DNA from 3 places in the Acidovorax temperans genome. Region 1 is predicted to be linked to each of the others. Evidence: riboswitches for the same ligand, from Rfam matches in the RefSeq annotation. Region 1 holds a riboswitch; each other region holds the start of a gene.
What was found. A riboswitch is a leader RNA that binds a small molecule or an ion and turns the genes downstream of it on or off. The one in region 1 is predicted to bind glycine.

Region 1 (4,986 bases):
CGAGTTGTTAGCGACCGCTGCATTTGCGTTGTCTGGACTGATGAAAGCTGCGGGTAAAAAGCTCGATGCGGTGGGCATTTGTGTTGTGGCTTTTCTGGCAGCTTTTGGAGGTGGCACCTTGCGCGACTTGCTGCTTGATCAACGCCCGTTTTTTTGGGTGCAACATACCGAAATGCTTTGGGGCGTATTGGCCTTGTGCGTATTTGCTATGGTCTTCATGCGACAGCGGCATTTTGAAGTAACTGAAAGAACAATACTCTGGCCCGACGCGCTGGGCTTGGGACTATTTACTGCGACGGGAGTTCACCTCGCCTTGCAGTCACTCATGCCGCCAGTAGTCGCCGTCTTAATGGGCCTGATCACGGGTGTTTTTGGTGGTGTGCTGCGTGACATGGTTTGCAATGAAATTCCCACGGCTTTCAAAGACCACCGCCCCTACGCGGTGTGTTCTTTTGCTGGTGGCTGGACTTACGTGGTCCTTTGGACATTAGATGCTCCAGACTGGATGGCCTTACTGGGGTGCTTATTTGTTACTGTGTGCCTTCGCGCACTGGCACTGTGGCGCAACTGGCAACTGCCGGCTTGGCGGGCTTGAATGTTAAAAAACTATAACCAATGATGAGGTTGTTTAATTTTTTAGAAAATCACCAACTAAGTTAAGAAAAAAAGCAGTAGAGAGCCGCAAGACCCCTACTGCTTATTATTTTGAACTCTAAATGTTGCCAGCAGCAACTGCATGCAAGTTCATTGAATATCCTGATTTCTTTGCTGCAGCTTTGACGATGGTGTCTGACACCAGCTCAGCTGTCACGGCTGATAACGTCCAACCCAAGTGCCCATGCCCGGTGTTGTAAAAAACATTGGGAGTTCTACCTTGACCCACCCGAGGCATCATGTTGGGCATCATAGGGCGCAAGCCTGCCCAAGGCACTACAGAGCGTGTGTTAACGCGGGGAAAACATTGTTCCACCCATTCAATCAATGGGCGGATGCGGTCTGCGCGAATGTCACGGTTCACGCCATTGAATTCGGCAGTGCCTGCAACGCGGAAACGGTTGAGGCCTAAGCGGCTGGTGACCAACTTGGTTTCGTCATCCAGTAAGCTCACGGTGGGGGCACCCAATTGACTTTCTTCATCGTTCAAGTTGACGGTGATGGAGTAGCCTTTGACGGGGTAGATGTTCACGCGATCGCCTAGCTGAGCTGCAAAGTCACGGCTGCCCACTCCTGCACACACCACCACGCTATCAAAGGTATGCAGGCTTGGGGTGGCGTCTTGTTGTGTCACGGTGATGACAGCTTGTTGGCCATCGCTTTGAATCGACGTCACATCTTGACCATACAGCGTGTGCACGCCGAGTCGTGATGCCGCATTTGCTAGTCCATTGGTGAATTTGTGAATGTCTCCCGTGGAATCGCTCTCAGTGAAGTAGCCACCGTAGTAGGTGCCTGCCAATGTCGGCTCGATGGCTTTCATTTCAGCTGGGGTCACGGCATAGCGAGGTAGGCCCCCCTTGGCCAGCATGACTGACACTTTGCCTGCATGGTCGAACCCTTTTTTGTCACGGTAAATGTGCAGGATGCCTTCCTTCTTCAGGTCGAAATCAATGCCTTCTTCCTGCGCCCAAGTAAACAAGTGTTTGCGGGCTGCGACTGCTAAGCGAGCTGTCTCAACCGTGTTGCGCTCGTAATGGGGCATCGCAGCAATGAACTCTGCAAACCAGGAGAGTTTGTGCCACGTAGGTGCTGGGTTGACCAGCAGCGGCGCATCACTTTTGAGCATCCACTTTAGCCCTTTGAGGATGGTGGACCAATGCGTCCAAACTTCTGCATTAGATGCAGAGAGTTGCCCTCCGTTTGCGAATGATGTTTCCATCGCAGCATAGCGATGGCGTTCAAACAAGGTAACGGAAAAGCCGCGTTTTGCCAAGGCATAAGCTGTTGTGACGCCCGTGATGCCGCCGCCAATAACTGCGATTGTTTTCATAGTGAATGAGCTTTCAAAAACGTCAAAGTGTTGAGCACCAACAAGCCCTGTGCATGGCTGGTGCACCCCCTCTGTTTAGAACCTGAGAGATTCGTGGTCCATCGTGTTCAATGCAACCACTTGCTCCTGCGGTGTGCCGGGTGACTAAGACCAGCAACTCTTCAGAGATATCAACGATTCAAACCGGTCCTTTTGCCTGAGAGTTTCCGGGGTGGTTGCTCCTTCGGCGTCGCGATTTAACGCGATCTCTCCCGATCTGAATTTCATAAAAAAACTACGCCAGAAAGCGCTCAGTCAACGCGACCCAGAACGCAGCACCCACAGGTATGTTGCGGTCTTCAAAATCGTAATTGGGGTTGTGCACCATGCAGGCCCCGTGACCTCCGTTAGTTGCATCGCCATTCCCGATGAATAGATAGCTGCCTGGCACTTTGTCGAGCATGTAGGCGAAGTCTTCACTGGCGGTGAGCGGTTCAGTTTGGAGCACCACGTTATCTGCGCCTACCAACGCCACCGCCACTTCGCGGGCTATTCCCGTCTCAATAGGGGTATTGACCAGCACCGGGTAACCGGGCAAAAACTCGACTTTTGCGGTCACGCCAAAACTTTTCGCCTGTAACTCAACGAGCTCCACAATGCGATTGCGCAACAACTCTCGCACATCCCGATCCAGCGCCCGTACGCTAAGCTTTAACGTGGCGTTTTGGGGGATGACGTTGTTGACCACACCCGACTGAAAAGAGCCGACCGTGATCACGGCCATGTGCAGTGGGGGTACGTTGCGTGAAACGATGGTTTGTAGCGCCATGACAATTGCCGAACCCGCAACGACCGGGTCAGCACTCTGGTGCGGCATGGCACCATGGCCGCCTTTACCTTCAATGTGCACCAGAATGTTTTCGCTGGACGCCATGGTTGCGCCTTCGCGCAATAACAACTGACCTGGCCGAAAGCCCGGCAGGTTGTGCATGGCAAAGATTGCGTCGCAGGGGAAGCGGTCAAACAGGCCGTCTTCAATCATCTTGCGCGCCCCCCCAAGCTTTCTTCAGCGGGCTGAAAGATCAAATTCAGCGTGCCATCAAACGTGGTGGACTTTGCAATATGTTCGGCCGCAGCCAGCAGCATTGCGGTGTGTCCGTCGTGGCCGCAGGCATGCATCAAACCCGCATGGCAACTGGCATGGGGCAGCCTCAGTCCTGATCGGTGTGCGTTTGCAGCCAGGCAAGTGGCGGCATGCCGACGCGGTGGGTGAAAGCGCGGGTAAGCGCTACAGCGCTGGCGTAACCCACCATGGGCGCAATGGACTTGAGCGGCTTGCCTCGTTTGAGCAAACCCTTGACTACTGTGATGCGCCAGGCCGTGAGGTAGTCGAGCGCGGTCAGGCCCGACACCTCTCGAAAGTGATTGGCAAAGCGTGCGCGCGACATGCCTGCGGTTTCGGCCAACGATTCCAGCGTCCATGCATGGCCGGGCCGGTCGTGCATGGACGTGACCGCTTTGGACAAACGTGGGTCGCCCAGCGCCGCCAGGATGCCGGTGGTGACCGATGAAATGTCAAGCAGGTGGCGCAGCAACAAGATGAGCAGGTATTCCATCAACAGGTCCAGCGCAGCTTGCCGACCACACTTTTCGTCAAAGGCTTCCTGGAACAACAGGTCCAACGCGGGTGAAAGACTGGACGACTGGTTCAGCGGAATCACCAGCACCTCGGGCATGGCAGAGATCAGCGCGCCTCGGGCCTCGTCGCCCAGATCGACAGACGCACACACCAGGTCAACACCGTCGGCGCTATCGGGCACCAGCCGGTGGGCAGAACTCTGCGGGAAAAACAACAAACTGGGCTCTTCAACCCTGCTGGCGCGCCCATGCCGGTCGATCACGCTCATGGTGCCCCTGCGCATCAAATGCACATGGCCCACATGAGCTTCGGCCTCAAAGGCGGAGATCTGGCACAGGTTGCCCGAATAGAACACGCGTGCGCTGGGCACCGAGCGGGCAAACAAAGGTGAAAGTCGGTCCATGGCGGCGCTTGATACTTTGGGTATGCTTTCTTGTACTTTCAGTGATTATACGTATCGCACAATTCACTGGTGCATGTCGCACAGCCATTCAAAACGAGAGTTTCACCATGACACGTATCGCACCTGTATCACTTGCCCAAGCCGACGCCACCACCCAAGCCACCCTCAACGGCGTCAAGGCCAAGCTCGGCATGGTACCCAACCTGTTTGCCACCTTCGCCCAGGCTCCAGCCGCCCTGAACGGCTACCTGGCTTTCTCCGACGCACTGAGCAAAGGCCGCTTGAGCGCCGCCCAGCGCGAGTTGATCGCATTGGCCGTGGGCCAAACCAACGCTTGCCAGTACTGCTTGTCTGCACACACCCTGATCGGTAAAGGTGCTGGTTTGTCGGAAGCAGCCATCCGCGCAGCCCGAAGCGGCACCGCCGAAGGCGAACAAGACAAGGCCTTGGTTGAGCTGGCCATCAAAATCGTCCGTCAGCGTGGCGTGTTGGCCGACAGCGATCTGGCCGATGCCGCAGCAGCGGGTGTGGACCATGGCCTGGTCATCGAAGTCACCGCCAACGTGGCCCTCAACGTGTTGACCAACTACACCAACCACATTGCCGACACCGACGTCGACTTCCCAGCCGTGCCAGTCGCCCTGTAAAGCCCAGCCTCGCTGACAAGCGGGGAACGCCAACGGCCACCTCCTGGTGGTCGTTGGCGCAGGTGGCCGTGTTGCTCCTGTTGGCACACAGATGGCCTTCACTCCTGCGGCCAAGCTCGCCCTCATTGACGGCAACAACTTCTACGTCTCCTGCGAACGCGTCTTCCAGCCCTGGCTGCAAGGCCCTGGGCATCAAGTTGTGCGCGCCTTATTCCAGCTGCGCGAGTCATCCATCTCCTCGCTCATCCCCACCATGCCCCAAGGCAAACCAGCGGGCGTGCCCTGCGTGCAACTTGACGAACAAATGCGCTGCAAAGTTTTTGGGCAACCC
Region 2 (4,986 bases), 1.9 Mb from region 1:
CCGTCCAGCAGGGTGTTCCATTCTTCGGCCGAGTTGGCCAGGCGCACTTCCAGGCCCAGGGGCTTGGCGCGGGTCTGGATGACTTCAATGGTTTGGGGGTGGGCATCGCCCGCCACCACGAACACGTTGCTCTTGCTCTTGACCGAGCGCCTGGCCAGCGTCATCGCTTCGGCGGCCGCCGTGGCTTCGTCGAGCATGGACGCATTGGCAATGGGCATGCCCGTCAGGTCGCACACCATGGTCTGGAAGTTGACCAGGGCTTCCATGCGGCCTTGGGAGATTTCAGCCTGGTAGGGCGTGTAGGCGGTGTACCAGGCGGGGTTCTCCAGAATGTTGCGCAGGATGACGCCCGGCGTGTGCGTGCCGTAGTAGCCCTGGCCGATGAAGCTCTTGAGCAGCTTGTTCTTGCCCGCGATGGCCTTGAGCTCGGCCAGCGCCGCTGCCTCGGTGGTAGCCGGGGGCAGGTCCATGGCCTGGGTGCGCGCGATGGAGCGCGGCACGATGGAGTCGATGAGCGCGCGGCGCGAGGCCTCGCCAATCACAGACAGCATGTGGGCTTCGTCCGCTGCGTCGATGCCGATGTGGCGGGGCAGGAATTCGGCGGCGTTCTCAAGCGCAGACAGGGGCAGGGCAGGCGCGTTCATGGTGCGGGCAAGGGTGGGCAGGTGAAAGAAAAGCTGCCGCGCTGTGTGGTTCCTGTTTCAGAGGTTTTTGGCTCTGAAGGCTTCAGGAATAAGCGCTGGCAGCTATGATTTTTATAGTGAAAGAATCAGGCGCTGGCAGCGAATGCGCTGTAGGCGGTTTCGTCCATCAGGTCGTTGAGCTGTGCAGCGTCTGCCAGCTTGACCTTGAAGAACCAGCCAGCGTTGAGCGGGTCGCTGTTGGCAAGGGATGGGTCTGCGCGCAGGGCTTCGTTCACTTCCACGATTTCGCCGGTGACGGGCATGTACACGTCTGCAGCGGCTTTCACCGACTCGACCACGCCAGCCACTTCGCCTTGCGCGAAGGTCTTGCCCACTTCGGGCAGGTCCACAAACACCACGTCGCCCAGCGCGTCTTGCGCATGCACGGTGATGCCCACCACAGCGGCGTTGGCATCAGCAGCGTTGATCCACTCGTGGTCTTTGGAGAATTTGACGGTCATGGGGAGCTCCTCAAGCAATTGAAAAAGTTTAGGAATCTGCAATGTAAGCGGCTTGGCCCGTTTTGTGGCGGGCCGTTCTGCGCCCGGTGGGGGCGCGCTGGGCTGCTTATCCGCGGAAGTAGTTGGCGGGCACGAAAGGCATGGCGCGCACTTCCATGGGCACGGCCTTGCCGCGCACCATGGCGTTGACGCGTGTGCCCACCGCTGCGAAGGCGGGTGTGACATAGCCGATGGCGATGGGTTCGTTCACGGTGGGGCCCAGCAGGCCGCTGGTCACTTCGCCAATCTTCTGGCCGCCTTCGCTTTGCAGTTCGGTGTGTTCGCGCACGGGCACGCGCTCCAGCGCCACCAGGCCCACGCGCTTGCGTGGCAGCGTGGCGGGGTTGTCGATCTGGGCCAGCACCTTGTCGGCGCCGGGGAAGCCGCCTGCACGGGCACCACCGGTGCGGCGCACCTTCTGAATGGCCCAGTTCAGCGCAGCTTCAGGGGGCGTGGTGGTGGTGTCGATGTCGTTGCCATACAGGCACAAGCCGGCTTCCAGGCGCAGCGAGTTGCGAGCGCCCAGGCCAATGGGCTTGACTTCGGGCTGGGCCAGCAGGGCGCGGGCCAGGGTGTCGGCCTGTGCGGCGGGCACCGAGATTTCAAAACCGTCTTCACCGGTGTAGCCGCTGCGGGTTACAAAGCAGTCGCAGCCTGCGATGCTGAATGCGCCACCGGTCATGAACACCAGCTTTTCCACACCGGGTGCCAGGCGGGCGAGGGCCGTGGCTGCCTGCGGGCCTTGCAGCGCCAGCAGCGCGTGGTCGGGCATGGGCACCACTTTGCAGCGCTGGCCGATGCGCGCCTGGATGTGGGCAATGTCACCCACCTTGCACGCGCCATTCACGATGACGAACAGCGTAGGCTCGCCATCCACCACGCCCTGGTTGAAAAACATCAGGTCGTCGATGATGGTGCCTTCGTCGGTCAGCAGCAGGCCGTAACGCTGCTTGCCCACGGGCAGGTCGATCACGTCCACGGGCATCAGGGTTTCAAACGCGGCAGCAGCATCCGCTCCGATGAGCTTGAGCTGGCCCATGTGCGACACGTCGAACAGGCCTGCAGCGGTGCGGGTGTGTACGTGCTCGGCCATCAGGCCAGCGGGGTACTGCACGGGCATGGAGTAACCGGCAAACGGCACCATGCGGGCACCCAGTTTGATGTGCAGGGCGTTCAGCGGTGTGGTGAGCAGGGGAGCGGCTGGCGTGGCAGGTGCGGAAGAGGCTGCGGACATGGGATGACTCCAGGGCAAATGGGGGCCGCAACCCGGTGGGTTACGGAATTTGCCCTGCTGTCCGCTTTACCTGAGAGATTCACCGCAGCGCCTTGGCTGGCCGTGCGGTTTGCTCCTTCGGTGGATGGCTTCATCACGCACTGTGCGAGCCATCTCTCTCCAGCAAGGGAACGCCCGCATCACTGCGGGCGGTTGTCAGTCCTTTTGCCTGAGCGTTCGGCTGCTGCCTGCGCCTTCGGCGGTGCCGCGCTGCCTTCATCGAAGGTGGGGCACTCTCTCCTGACGGCCGCGATTGTAAGCCTACTTTGCGTAGACCAGGTCGCGCAGCCCTAACGAGATCGATGGCACATAGGTGATGACCAGCAGGCACACCAGGATCACGCCCACGAACGGCAGCAGGTGGCCGACGATGCGATCGAGCGAAATCCTGGCCACCGTGCAGGCCGCAAACAAGTTCACGCCGAAGGGCGGCGTGATCATGCCCAGCGCCAGATTCACCACCATGATGAGCCCGAAGTGCACCGGGTCCACACCAAAGTGCATCGCCACCGGCGCAAGGATGGGCGCCAGCACGATGATGGCGGCGCTGGTCTCGATGAACATGCCGATGATGAACAGCGCAGCATTCACCCCCAGCAGGAACATGGTGGGCGACTGCAGCACGGCTTCAAGCCAGCGGCCAATCGCATCGGGCACACCTGCGCGCGTGATGAGGAAGGCGAACAGCCCGGCGTTGGCAATGATGAACATGATCACGGCCGACGAGAGAGCCGACTTGCGCAGGATGGCGTACAGGTCTTTGACCTTGATCTCGCGGTAGATCACCACGCCCACGAGGAGTGCATAGAACACCGCCACGGCCGAGGCTTCGGTGGGGGTGAACACGCCGCCATAGATGCCGCCCAGGATGATGACGGGCATCAGCAGCGCCCAGCCCGCCTGCAAGGTGGCCTTGCCAAAGGACAGGCGCCCATCTCCATCGTTCTTGCCCCAGCCTTTGATCTTGCAGTACACCCACACAAACGCCATCAGCGCCAGGCTGATGAGGATGCCGGGGCCAAAGCCCGCGATGAACAGCTCGCCAATCGACACTTCGGCGCTCACGCCGTAAAGAATCATGGGGATGGAGGGTGGAATGATCACGCCCAGCTCGGCACTGGTGGCCTGCAGGGCTGCTGCGTAGCTGGTGGGGTAGCCGTGCTTGATGAGCGCAGGAATCAAAATGGCGCCAATCGCAAACGTGGTGGCCACCGACGAGCCCGACACCGCCGCAAAGATCATGCAGGTGAGCACGCAGGTCATGGGCAGGCCGCCTTGCACGCCGCCCACAATGCTCTTGGCAAATTCCACCAGGCGGCGTGAGATACCGCCGGTTTCCATCAGGTTGCCTGCGAGGATGAAGAATGGAATGGCCGCCAGCGGAAACTTGTTGATCGAGGCGAACATTTCCTTCACCGAGATCAGCATGTTGGCGTTGGATACCTGAATGCCCAGAATGGACGCAAGCCCGATGGACACGGCCACCGAGACGGTGAGTGCAAAGCACAACACCATGGTGAAAAGCATGGTGGTGGTCATTGCGCTGTCTCCAGTTCCTGGCGTTGGGGGTCAACCCAGTTGCCGATGATTCCTACGGCGCTGAACAGCCCACCCACGGGCAGCGCCAAATAGGCCCAGAACATGGACACCGATTCCAGCCCCGCCATGGTCTGCACACCGCCGCGCTTGGCGTAGTCCCAGCCAAACCAGACGATCACCGCAATCAGTGCCAGTGCGGCCAGGCTCACCACCGCATCCAGCACGCGGCGCAGGGCTGGCGGGCTCCAGCGGTAGAGGACGTCCACGCTCACCATCGCCCCCTGGCGAAAGGCTGCGGGAATGGCCAGAAACACCATCCAGATCAGGCTGAAGCGGATGAGCACCTCGGTCCACTCGGCAGGCTGCTCCAACACAAAGCGCATCAGGATCTGGAACATGCCCAGCGACGAGGCGATGGCCAGCATCAGGCAGGCCGCTGCCATGGCTGCGCCGGTGGTCCACCGCTCTAATTGAAGAAAAGTTTTTTTCATGAACGAAAAAGCCCGTTGGCGCAATGCCAACGGGCGGTACTAGCTATGATTTGTGTAGCGAACGCGAAGATTCCATGCGATTACTTCACGGCACGGATCTTGTCGAGTGTGGCCTTGCCGAATTGCTTTTCAAACTCGGCATTCACTGGGGCCAGGGCTGCCACAAACTTGGACTTGTCGGGGTTGTCCACCACGGTCATGCCCTTGGCGCGCAGGTCGGCCACGCCCTTGGCGTCGTCTTCGTCCACACGGGCGCGGTTGGCCTTGGTGCCTTCCTTGGCGGCGTCGATGAAGGCCTGCTTGTCTGCAGCGCTGAGCTTGTCAAACGCGGCCTTGTTCATCACGAAGATGCAGGGCGAGTAGACGTGGCCCGTCAGCGTCAAGTGCTTTTGCACCTGGTCGAACTTGGCCGAGATGATCACGGGCAGGGGGTTCTCCTGGCCGTCCACGGTGCCTTGTTGCAGAGCAGTGAACACTTCAGGGAAGGCCATGGGCGTGGT
Region 3 (4,986 bases), 1.0 Mb from region 1:
GCAGTACGAACAACGCTGGTACGAGGCACAGCGTAAAAAGGCCGCGTGAATCGTGGGTTAAGAAATACACGAAACAGGGGCAAGGTCATCCCCGCCCTGAAGAAAGTCAAGCTCGGCAAAGCGAGCTGGCGAATCCTGGGACAACTCTGCCAGCTAGCCAATAGCCCATCGGGCCTCCAACCTCCGAAGAAGGGGCCGCCTCAGGCCGCCGCAGCGGTCACCGGCAAGCGCACACTGGACGGCGCGGCAGCGCCTGCAACCAGTTCCCCCAGCAGGTCTGCAGTCGCAGCGCTGAGGGTCCATCCCAAGTGTCCATGGCCGGTGTTGTAGAAAACGTTGGCCTGGCGGCCACGGCCTACCTTCGGCATGCATGTCAGGCATCATCGGACGCAAACCAGCCCAAGGCACGACCTGCCGGGTAGACACTCCAGGGAAGCACTGCTGCACCCAGTCCACCAACGGCCGGATGCGATCAGCGCGGATGTCGCGGTTGACGCCATTGAACTCGGCGGTGCCTGCCACCCTGAAGCGGTCTTCACCCAAACGGCTGGTCACCAGCTTGGTCTCGTCGTCCAGCAGGCTGACCGTGGGTGCAGCTCGGCGGCTGGCCTCATCCAGCAAATTCACGGTGATGGAATAGCCCTTGACGGGGTACACATTCACCCGGTCGCCCAGTTGGCTGGCCAAAGCACGGCTGCCAACACCGGCACAAACCACGACGCCGTCATAGCTCTGCTCTGTGACGCCCTCGGGCCCTTTCAGTTCGATACGGGCTTCGCTGCCGTTGCTGCGCACCGACAGCACGTCCTGGCCGTACAGGCAGTTCACGCCCAGGCGCTCACAAGCCTGCGCCAAGCCCTGTGTGAACCGATGAATGTCACCGGTGGAATCACTCTCGGTGTAGTAGCCGCCGTAGTAGCTACCCGCCAGCGTGGGCTCGATGGCCGACATCTCCTGCGGCGTCACGGCCCGGCGCTCCAGACCTCCGGCGGCCAGCAGTTTCGAGACGCGTCCAGCGTGCTCAAAGCCCTTGCGGTCGCGGTAGATGTGCAAGATGCCTTCGCGCCGGTGGTCAAACGCAATACCCTCGGCCTCAGCCCAGACGAACAAGTGCTCGCGCGCGGCGATGGCCAGTCGGGCTGTCTCGACGGTGTTGGCTTCGTAGCGCGGAATGCTGGCGATGAACTCGGCGAACCAAGAGATCTTGTGCCAGCTGGGCCGTGGGTTGACCAGCAACGGCGCATCACTGCGCAGCATCCACTTCAAGCCTTTGACCAGGGTTGAGGGATGCGTCCAGGTTTCGGCATTGGAGGCAGAAAGCTGGCCACCATTGGCAAACGATGTTTCCATCGCGGCATAGCGGTGCCGCTCCAGCAAGGTGACGGTGAAGCCGCGGCGGGCAAGGGCGTAGGCAGTGGTAACGCCAGTGATACCACCGCCGATAACGGCAAGACTCTTCATGGAAATACTCCAAACGTCGAGGGAAGACGAGGCCTGCAGCACACCATGCACGGCAGGCGCCCCCTCTGTTTGGAGCCTGAGAGATTCACCCAGCAACGCGTGCGTAGTGGGCTTGCTCCTGCGGCGGTTTCGGCGGACGAGGCCAAAACACTCTTCAGAGTTGTTGCAGCGAACCGGTCCTTTTGCCTGAGAGTTTCCGGGGCGGTTGCTCCTTCGGCGCCGCGACATGCGCGGTCTCTCCCGGTTCGTGCGAGGTGTACAGACTAGCAGAGCTGTGCAGTCAGCAAAAGGGGGACAACCCTAGAGCCCCATGCATAGACGCCCGACCAAAGCATTTGACGGCCAGGAGTACTGGCTGCGCAACGGGCATTACAAAAAATCGAAGCCATTCAGAAGCAGGCCTTCAACATCTTCAGCTGCCAGACCGCATCAGCCCGCGAGCCTGCAGCGTACCCCCCGCGTCCACGAGGAAGCCCTCTCCCATGGCAGGGTAGGCCCCCGTCAGACCGATCATGGTCACTTGGTGCGTGACCCACACCTCCAGCGAGCCCGAGGGGAACTGCCGTAGACGCCTGCGCAGCATCTGGAGCTGCGGCGCTTGCTGGTCTTGTATAGCAAAAGTGGAGTTCAGTGCGAGCCAGTCTTCATGACGGCCAAAGGCCAGCCGGGCTGTGTCTTGGCAACGGCACCACTGGCTGCTCAACACCGCCCGGGGCTCCAACCCATGCTGCCTAAACCAGGCACCGATGTCCACAGCCTCAGCCCGGCCGGCTTCGGACAAATTGCGCTGTGAACTGCATTGACCCAAGGTAAAGCCTGGCGGATCGCCCACCCCCGGCTCGGTACTGGTGTGGCGAATCAGCAGTACACCGCCCTCACGCGCCATCATGGCAAGAGACGGCGCCGATGGCGCTCCAAAGGCGGTACGCCCCAGAACACACAAACCCGACCCGATCAGCCATGCGCGTCGATCCATTTTTTCATGCTCCAGCGTTGGGGCCTCAAAACGACCTGGCATCGCCGATCCGCATCTGCCTGATTGAGGGCCCGTCTCAGGACTGGATACCAACCGACCATATTTTTCCGTCAGGGGAGCCGCAAATCCATACCAAGCTTCCAGGAAAGGCCGAACGTTAAGGCCAACACACACAAGCGCCAGTATGAAGATGGCGAAAAACTTGCTACCCCTGCGTATCAGGGCGCGCCTATCCATCACCTTCTTGCCCTGGTCGTAATGCCACTTGATGGCAAAAAACATGCAGGCGCCAAAGATAAGAACCTTGAACGTCAGGAAAGCTACCGGAACCCAATCAATCATTCTGAGAAACTCCAATGGTTCGCACCAAATAACCTCATCAACAGCGAGCTCGCATCCATGCGCCCCTGCGTCCTGCTCTGCCAGAGCGCGGACACGCTAGATTCGTGAACTCACCAGCGACACCTTGTTGCTGCCTAATAGCGACAGCGCAGCAAATAGCGTTCGTTAGCGGAATGCTTCCAACAGCAAGTTCCGCTTGCGGACTGCACGGTCTGCCTGAACCGTCAAGACTCCTACAGTGCGAAACAGCCTTTCGGCTCAGTGAACCCGTAGCACCTCAAACTGCTGTTGGTGGGGAGAGACCTGTATCGAGACCTCATCACCTTCGCATTTACCCAGCATGGCCTTGCCCAAAGGTGCTTCGCTACTAATGACCTGAACGAGGTGAGCCCCGCTCACCAACTTCATACTGCCGCCTTCCGGACCGAGAAAAAGCTGCAGCTGCTGCTTATCGTTTGCATCGACCAAGCAAACCAGCGCACCGATTTGTATGCCTTGATTGGCGTCATAGGGGCGCGGATGGAACTGGCGCCAATGGGCCATCGCATGGCGGATGGCTTCTGCGCGTCGAGCTTGGCTCGGTCGCAAGGTAAGCGGCTTCGAGCCCCAACGTGTCGTATTTGTTCTCGGCGATGTTTTCTTCGTGGGTCGCCGCCTCATGGGCCACTCGCACTGCCTCTTCAACCTCCAGCAGGTCCTCGGCTAGTCGCTCCAGCACTTGCTGCCGCAGCAAGAATTTATCCATGATGAAAGATAGGCATCTCAAACAAGCGAAGGCAACTCGTAATTATGAAGGGCTCCGCCCGCCGTTGATACTTGGGCTGGCAGACTGGGATGGAAACGCTTCTGTTATCCCAAAGGCTGAACATTAACTTTGGGCGACTGCTTCAATGACGCAAGCTCGAGACTTCGAACAGAGTGCAGCTCCATCAATGCTGCGCATTGCGCCAGCGATGTCTCATCGATGTTGAAGCAGGGATGATGACGCGGGTACTAGGAGCTGGCTCCTTTTTACAGAGATCCTGCTGTCACCCAAGTGAGCCACTCGCGGTGCCAGCCGGGCGCACAACGGCCACATCTCAAGTTAGGCGCAAAACTTGCATGGTCTTCCAAATGCCGACCTATCACGCCCACCTAAGACTTATCCGGTACCCGTCCAACGTGGCGTCCCGATACCCATGAGCTGGCGCGCCTGCTTGGAGCTGCACTACAGCTTGGAATCGGCGCGCACCGTTGCCCGCTATCGCCATGACGGGCCGCTGCGCGTGCTGCGGAGCCTCTACCCCGAGGGCGACACCGTTTGCCACAACGTACTGGTCCATCCGCCGGGCGGTCTGGTGGGGGGCGACACGGTGGAGACCCAGGTTTCGGTGGCGCCCGGCGCGCACGGTCTCGTCACCACACCCGGCGCCACCCGTTTCTACCGCTCGTTGGGCGAGCCGGCCCGTCAGCGCGTGCACGCCCGGCTGGAGGCTGGCGCACGGCTGGAGTGGCTGCCGCTGGAGGCCCTGGCCTATAACCAATGCCAAGCTGAGAACTGTGCGGTGTTTGATCTTGCCCCAGGTGCCGAACTGCTGGGCTGGGATATCACCGCGCTAGGCCTGCCCGCGGCAGACCAGCCTTTTGCGGAGGGCTGCTTCACGCAGCATCTGGAGGTGCCGGGCGTCTGGCTGGAGCAGGGCCGCATCGCGGCCGACGACCTTCGGCTGCTCAATAGCCCGCTGGGCCTGGCCGGCCAGCGCTGCCTGGCCACGCTTTTCTTCATAGCAGGTACGCCCATCGAGCGCCAGCGCCGCGACGTCGCGCTCGACGCTGTGCGCCGGGTGATCGACGCGCATCCCTTGCGGCTCAGCGCCGGCGCTACCAGCCCGCATCCACAGGTGCTGGTGCTGCGGGTACTGGCACCGCTGGTTGAACCGGTACTGGAACTGTTGCGCCCGGCCCGTGCAGCGTGGCGCCAGGCACTATGGCAGATGGACGCTGTGGCACCTAGGGTCTGGGCAACCTGAGCTTGTAGCGGCACGATGCGACCGATGGAGCTCTGGACTCCCCGGCTCAGGCGTCCTGCAGCAGGCTGCTCGCGATCGCTGCTGCCGCCGTTCGCGTTTCCACCCCGAGCTTCTCGAAGATGTGCTCCAGGTGTTTGTTCACCGTGCGCGGGCTCATGCCGAGGATGTCGGCGATGTCGCGATTGGTCTTGCCCTTGG

Region 2: linked by a shared signal. The riboswitch ahead of gcvT (glycine cleavage system aminomethyltransferase GcvT) and the one ahead of PQV96_RS20065 (D-amino acid dehydrogenase) in region 1 are both predicted to bind glycine.
Region 3: linked by a shared signal. The riboswitch ahead of PQV96_RS03765 (D-amino acid dehydrogenase) and the one ahead of PQV96_RS20065 (D-amino acid dehydrogenase) in region 1 are both predicted to bind glycine.

Annotation. Positions count from the first base shown of each region.
Region 1 is NZ_CP117193.1:4,265,890-4,270,875, reverse strand. Features, by position in the region: gene PQV96_RS20070 (trimeric intracellular cation channel family protein) at 1-595, shown strand, start outside; gene PQV96_RS20065 (D-amino acid dehydrogenase) at 713-1,987, opposite strand; glycine riboswitch at 2,049-2,161, opposite strand; glycine riboswitch at 2,162-2,251, opposite strand; partial or broken gene PQV96_RS20060 (amidohydrolase) at 2,262-3,175, opposite strand; gene PQV96_RS20055 (AraC family transcriptional regulator) at 3,178-4,008, opposite strand; gene PQV96_RS20050 (carboxymuconolactone decarboxylase family protein) at 4,116-4,655, shown strand; gene PQV96_RS20045 (hypothetical protein) at 4,855-4,986, shown strand, end outside.
Region 2 is NZ_CP117193.1:2,385,220-2,390,205, reverse strand. Features, by position in the region: gene gcvP (aminomethyl-transferring glycine dehydrogenase) at 1-644, opposite strand, end outside; gene gcvH (glycine cleavage system protein GcvH) at 770-1,144, opposite strand; gene gcvT (glycine cleavage system aminomethyltransferase GcvT) at 1,251-2,417, opposite strand; glycine riboswitch at 2,465-2,590, opposite strand; glycine riboswitch at 2,604-2,709, opposite strand; gene PQV96_RS11250 (TRAP transporter large permease) at 2,718-3,995, opposite strand; gene PQV96_RS11245 (TRAP transporter small permease) at 3,992-4,486, opposite strand; gene PQV96_RS11240 (TRAP transporter substrate-binding protein) at 4,567-4,986, opposite strand, start outside.
Region 3 is NZ_CP117193.1:797,904-802,889, reverse strand. Features, by position in the region: one part of gene PQV96_RS03770 (IS3 family transposase) at 1-49, shown strand, start outside; gene PQV96_RS03765 (D-amino acid dehydrogenase) at 154-1,461, opposite strand; glycine riboswitch at 1,626-1,714, opposite strand; gene PQV96_RS03760 (histidine phosphatase family protein) at 1,874-2,437, opposite strand; partial or broken gene PQV96_RS03755 (hypothetical protein) at 2,548-2,779, opposite strand; partial or broken gene PQV96_RS03750 (GreA/GreB family elongation factor) at 3,038-3,524, opposite strand; gene PQV96_RS03745 (urease accessory protein UreD) at 3,958-4,788, shown strand; gene PQV96_RS03740 (response regulator transcription factor) at 4,835-4,986, opposite strand, start outside.